Regions from separate parts of the Robertmurraya sp. GLU-23 genome, predicted to be linked through region 2. Evidence: predicted binding sites of a transcription regulator. Region 2 holds the regulator's gene; the other holds the start of a gene.
The links. Region 2 encodes LexA, which represses DNA repair genes until DNA is damaged. Its sites were predicted from a motif close to CGAACATATGTTCG; they were not measured.
Positions count from the first base shown of each region.

Region 1: uvrB (excinuclease ABC subunit UvrB) is a predicted target of LexA. The motif match lies at 1,470-1,483, and genes of this name have one in related genera.

Region 1 covers NZ_JBRKCV010000015.1:44,120-47,547, forward strand. The annotation lists gene uvrB (excinuclease ABC subunit UvrB) at 1-1,332, opposite strand, end outside; gene ACVBAX_RS19450 (CsbA family protein) at 1,627-1,854, opposite strand; gene ACVBAX_RS19455 (alpha/beta-type small acid-soluble spore protein) at 1,976-2,257, shown strand; gene ACVBAX_RS19460 (sensor domain-containing protein) at 2,493-3,428, opposite strand, start outside.
Region 2 covers NZ_JBRKCV010000002.1:366,611-370,038, forward strand. The annotation lists gene glnA (type I glutamate--ammonia ligase) at 1-505, shown strand, start outside; gene ACVBAX_RS06155 (CBO0543 family protein) at 684-1,238, shown strand; gene lexA (transcriptional repressor LexA) at 1,281-1,907, opposite strand; gene yneA (cell division suppressor protein YneA) at 2,062-2,376, shown strand; gene ACVBAX_RS06170 (YneB family resolvase-like protein) at 2,385-3,065, shown strand; gene ACVBAX_RS06175 (DUF896 domain-containing protein) at 3,180-3,413, shown strand.

The sequences.
Region 1 (3,428 bases), on a different contig from region 2:
CCTCTTAATCCGCTCATGAATCTCACCGATAAGGTCATCAATTTGCCCTTCAATCGGACGAACATCAATCGTTGGATCAAGCAATCCTGTTGGACGAATGATTTGTTGAACCATTTCTGGCGTGTGTTCAAGCTCATAAGGTCCCGGTGTTGCCGAAACAAACACAATTTGATTGATCTTCTCCTCAAATTCTGTAAACGTTAAAGGTCGGTTATCCATCGCTGAAGGCAGACGGAAACCATGGTCCACGAGAACCTGCTTACGCGCTTGGTCGCCGTTATACATTCCACGAATTTGCGGAAGCGTCACATGCGACTCGTCAATGACAATTAAGAAGTCTTCTGGAAAATAATCGATCAATGTATATGGTGTTGACCCAGGTGGTCTTAGAGTTAGATGTCGGGAGTAGTTTTCAATTCCCGAACAGAAGCCCATTTCCCTCATCATTTCTAAGTCATAACGTGTACGTTGCTCTAATCGCTGTGCCTCAAGAAGCTTTCCGTTTTCACGCATGTCCGCTAGGCGTTCTTCAAGTTCCTTCTCAATATTTTCAATGGCAACAAGGAGTTTTTCTTCACGCGTAACGAAGTGGGAAGCTGGGAAAATGGCAACATGTTCTCTTTCTCCAAGAATCTCCCCTGTTAATGCATCCACCTCTCGAATGCGATCAATTTCATCACCAAATAGCTCCACACGTAAGCAATGCTCATCCCGTGAAGCCGGGAAAATCTCGACCACATCGCCACGAACACGAAATGTCCCACGCTGAAAGTTAATATCGTTTCTTTCATATTGAATATCTACCAAGCGATGCAAGAGCTGATTACGCTCAATTTCCATTCCCGTTCTTAGTGAGAGCACAAGATCTCGATATTCCTCAGGAGAACCTAGACCGTAAATGCAAGAAACACTCGCAATGATAATAACATCTTTTCTTTCAAACAAAGAGGATGTAGCCGAGTGACGAAGCTTATCAATTTCGTCATTGATACTAGCATCTTTTTCGATAAACGTATCTGTTGAAGGAACATACGCTTCTGGCTGATAATAATCGTAATAGCTAACAAAATACTCGACGGCGTTATTCGGAAAAAACTCCTTAAACTCACTATAAAGCTGGCCAGCAAGTGTTTTATTATGAGCGATCACAAGTGTCGGCTTATTCACTTCTTTAATCACATTGGAGATCGTGAATGTTTTACCAGTCCCTGTTGCTCCGAGCAACGTTTGACGTTTTTCACCATTATGTATTCCATCAGCAATCCTTTGTATGGCTGCAGGCTGATCTCCTTGTGGTGAGTATTTAGAGACTAATTCAAATTGGTCCTTCACAAGTACTCCTCCTATTAAAAGTATCCATTAGAATTTCATCTATAGTAACTAGCGGCGGCGGACCTAGCTGAGTAAATAACCTATATTTTCATATTAATCATTCTACCACAAATAAGGGAAAACAAACCAATAATATGCGAACAAATATTCGATGTTTTTCGTTTTTACGATGAAGTCTGTCAGTCTCAGTCGAAAAAAGGTCAATCAAACGTTTGATTGAAATGATTCAAACACCCTCTGTATGTGAAAATGGCATAAAAAAACTTGTCGAAAATTTTATCGACAAGCTTCTACCTACGATCGTTTTTTTGCCCTCTCTCGAACCATTTTCGAATACGCAAACCCAACCGTTAAAGACAATGCATCTACAATAATGAGCGATAAGGAATCGGTATACCCCTTATAAACCGATGCAGCTATTAGTGCAACTGTAAGCAATAAACCAATCACATGGCTGTATGTAACTCTTGTGAAAAAAATAACGAGAGCACCAGGGATAAAAAGACCCAATACATACTTCATCTCGTTCAACCCCTCTTTGTTACCACTTATAGTTATAGAATATATGGTCAACTCCGGTTGTACAAGTATTTCACGTATGGAAAGTGCATACTAAGAAAAAAGTAAAAGGAGCATAGAGAATATGGCTAGAAAAAGACGTCCATTAATCCCAGAGGCTAGAGAGGCATTAGATTCGTTAAAAGCAGATGTTATGAAACAGAGAGGGTATATGGTGCCTAACGATAACCCGGACCAGGTAAAATACGAAGTGGCAGCGGATATGCATATTCCACTGAGTAAAGGCAATAACGGAAATCTTACCTCCCATCAAGCAGGCAAGATCGGTGGCCAAATCGGTGGAAGCATGGTCAAAGAAATGGTCCGACTTGCACAAGAAAGAATGAGAAATCAATCGGCTGATTAAAAAAATGCCTCTAAATGAAGCATTCAGACTTGGCAAGGTGCTTGACTCCTGGGGATCAGCGGGACAAGTGAGACCCCACAGGAGCGTCAGCGACGAGGAGACTCACTGCCCGCCCCCCGGAAAGCAAGCGCCCGAAGCGGAATCAGCCTTTTTCCAAACAAAAAAATGACAAAAGGCAGCGAGAAGTTCTCACTACCTTTTGTCGACATTCTGAATGCCTCTAAATGAGGCATTTTTAACTAGCATTACCGTATTTAGATAAAATATCTTCATAATTAGAACGCTCGACTGGAGGGGAGTAGAAATAACCTTGCACCTCGAAGCAATTCATGTTTTGCAGGAAACCGATTTGATTCGACGTTTCCACACCTTCTGCAATGACCTTCAGATTTAGGTTGTGAGACATCGAAATGATGGCAGATATAATTTCTTTATTGCTCTCATAATCAGCGATAAACGACTGGTCAATTTTCAAACGATCGACAGATAACTTTTGCAAATAACTTAAGGAGCTATACCCTGTTCCAAAGTCATCGACACTGATCTCAACCCCGACTTCTCTAAGGGCAAGCAGGTTTCGATTGACTCGCTCCTCTCCACGCATAATAACACTTTCCGTAATTTCAATCTCAATATCACTGCCATCGATCTCATAGGAGGCTAAGTTTTTTATGATAAAATCGACAAAGTCTTCTTGGTAAAAATGAATGACGGAAATATTAATAGAAGTTCTAGGCACCGGCATGCCTTTCCGTTTCCACTCCCCAATCGTTTCGAATACTTCCGTAATTACAAATCTCTCAAGATCAATAATTAAGTTACTTTCTTCGGCGATAGGAATAAACTTACTAGGAGGAATAAACCCGTTCTCTTCATGTTGCCAACGAATGAGTGCCTCGGAGCCCACCAATAGATTTGAACCCGTATCATATTTCGGTTGATAATAAACCGTTAACTTGCGATTCGCAATATCTCTGCGAAGATCACTTTCTATCTTTATTTTATTAAGTGATTGTTCCTTCATGGTCGCCTCATACACAACATATCGATTGGAGCCTTCATTTTTCGCACGATACATCGCGAGATCTGCCGCCTTCAATAAATCCAAAATCGATTCTCCATCTTTTGGAAAATAAGCCACACCGATGCTTGCTGTAAGTAAAAAATCAAA
Region 2 (3,428 bases):
TATCATTAAGCATGCTCCAAACTTTACAGCTGTAACAAACCCAACTGTAAACTCTTATAAGCGTTTAGTACCTGGTTACGAAGCACCTTGCTATGTTGCATGGTCTGCTAGAAACCGTTCACCGCTAATCCGTATCCCTGCTTCTCGTGGAATTTCCACTCGTGTAGAAGTACGTAGCGTTGACCCAGCTGCTAACCCTTACTTAGCAATGGCTGTATTACTTGCTGCAGGACTTGACGGAGTGAAGAACTCTTTAACACCACCAGCTCCAGTTGACCGCAACATCTACGTTATGAACAAAGAAGAGCGTCAAGCTGTAGGTATCGAAGATCTACCAGCTACACTTGCTGCTGCTTTAGATAACTTAAAGTCAGACGAAACAATGGTTTATGCTCTTGGAGAGCATATCTTCGAACACTTCGTAGAAGCAAAAGAGATCGAGTGGGATATGTTCCGTACGCAAGTACATCCATGGGAAAGAGAACAATACATGTCAATGTATTAATCCGTTCATAGAAACCCTCAAACACTTTAATGTGTTTGAGGGTTTTTTGTATGTTGTTAATGGTGGAGGACGGTTATAAAACTAACTTGAAACGATTTAAGGCTCGTGAATAAAAATCTCAATTTTACTAAATAATACAACCAATTACAGTTATTTGAAGTTATGTTGCGGGGGAAAAATGATGACGTTTCAAGATGGTCTAAAGCGAGTCGAAAAAGGAACCGACTTAATTAAAGAGGGAAATCATCTTATTATAGATGCGACCATAAATGCCTTTTTTTTCACTTGGCAATGGTGGGTTGCGGTGTTAATGATCATTGTTCCATGGGCACTCTGGGCAATATTCCGTAAAAGGGAGAGCTCAGCACGATTGCTTTTTTCAGTATTTATCGTAATGATACTATCTACAACGATTGATGCGTTAGGAGTGGAACATGGAAGGTGGGTTTATCCAGTAAAAGCCATTCCAATTCCGACAATAAGTTATTCGCTTCGTTATTCTCTTATGCCGGTCCTTATTATGTTTTTCCTTCAATACAAACCGAACGTTAATCCATTTATAAAGGGAATCATTGTGGCTGGTATTAGTGCATACATTGGGATGCCGATGATGGCGATGATGGATATGTATAAGAAAATAGATTGGGCTTATACCTATTCATTCTTTATCATATTGTTCTTGTATCTTGTGGCTCATTGGTTTAGTCGAAGAAAGAGCTTTGAGCCATTGTGATAATAAGAAAAGCAAGCATCATTCGATGCTTGCTTTCACTAATTAATGAATATGACGATATACTCCAATAACTTTTCCAAGAATAGACACATTTCGTAGGATAATTGGTGCTAGGGATGAGTTCTCTGGCTGCAAACGAACATAATCCTTTTCTTTGAAGAACCTCTTCACTGTTGCTTCATCTTCCTCAGTCATGGCAACAACGATATCACCGTTATTCGCTGTTTGCTGCTGCTTCACAATCACGTAATCACCATCAAGGATACCAGCCTCAATCATACTGTCTCCCATAACCTCAAGCATAAATACTTGTTCATCCGCAGGGGCAAGACGTTCTGGGAGAGGAAAATACTCTTCCACATTCTCGATTGCAGTTATAGGTATACCCGCAGTTACTTTTCCGACTACAGGAACGTTAACAATATTATATTTTGGTATATTACTTACTACCTCATCAAGATCCAGAATTTCAATTGCTCGTGGCTTTGTAGGGTCTCTGCGGATATACCCTTTACTTTCAAGTCTAGCTAAGTGGCCGTGTACGGTTGAACTTGACGCTAAACCAACAGCTTCGCCAATTTCACGAACGGAAGGCGGATAGCCCTTTTGTTTAACTTCTTCTTTTATATATTCTAGTATATCTACCTGACGTTTTGATAGTTTTGTCATACTTACCGCCCCTCATTGGTTAATCTTGACTTTATTATAGCATGTTCTACCAGTGCATACAAACATAAGTTCGAATAATCGTTGACACAAAACAGATGTTCGGTCTATAATATAAATATAAATACGAACATACATTCTAATAGAGGTGTTTTACATGAAAAATTTATGGAACAAATACTCATATGCTATTATTCTAGTTGTCTTATCTATCCTATCGTCTATTATTTTAGTAATTTCTAATGATGAATCAGTTGAGGAAAAATATATGGCTGTAACAATTAATGAAGGGGAAACACTTTGGGATCTTTGTAAGGACTATGCAGATAAACATGCATTATCTGAAACAGAGTTTGTTTCCTGGGTGGAAGAAATCAATGATATTAATGGAAATGTATTATTAGTAGGAGATAAGATCTATATCCCTGTTGAATTAAACGATTCCACTGTTACTCAGCTAGCATCGAAATAGGAGGGATTATGAAGGCAATTATCTATTGTAGAGTTAGTACTGAAAAAGAATCACAGTACTCTTCTCTAAAAAGGCAGGAAGAAGAACTATTGAAGCTATCACAACAACACGGAATGGAAGTTGTTGAAGTGATAAAAGAACAGGCGAGTGGATATGACTTTGACAGAGAAGGTATTTTGCTCCTGCTGTCACGATTAAAGGAAGAGAAAGTAGAAGCTGTCCTAATTCAGGATGAAACGAGACTTGGTAGAGGAAATGCCAAAATTGCTTTGCTTCATTGTATACTTAAGGATAACATCAAACTTTTCAGTGTATCACATAATGGTGAGTTACAATTGTCCGAATCGGATTCTATGGTTTTGCAAATTGTAAGTATGGTAGAAGAATATCAGCGAAAGCTTCATAATAGTAAAATTAAAAGAGGAATGAACAGAGCTGTTCAAAACGGTTACAGACCAGAGAAAAATCTGAAAAACAAAGGTGTTCATGCCGGGAGAGAACGTATTGAAGTACCGATAACAGAGATTGTACGGTTACGAAACAATGATTTAACATTCTCTGAAATCGCTGCTACTTTAAGAGGGTTTGGTTATGATATTTCAAAAGCTACAGTAAATCGGAGATATCTTGAATACATAGAAGAGCTAAAACATCAAAAAAATATCTCACTAAATGCCAACAAGTCATAAAAATCGTTGGCATTTTTTGTTATTCGTACCTCTTTACGCTTCTTCCTTGTCAAAGACTATAACTTTTAGTAACATGATTTCTATTAGTAAAACTAAAAGAGAAGGAGCAAAGAGATGCTACCGAAGGGAAAAATGGCTAGAATCAATGAACTAGCAAAAAAAGCAAAAGCTGATGGATTAACTGAGACGGAAGCAAAGGAGCAGTCAAAGCTTCGTAGTGAATATTTACAAACATTTCGATCATCTATGCTAGGAACGCTCCAAGGTGTAAAAATTGTTGATCCTTTGGGTGATGATGTTACACCTGAAAAGCTCAAGAGATTGAAAAATAGTAAAAAACTACATTAATCCACTAAATTTATT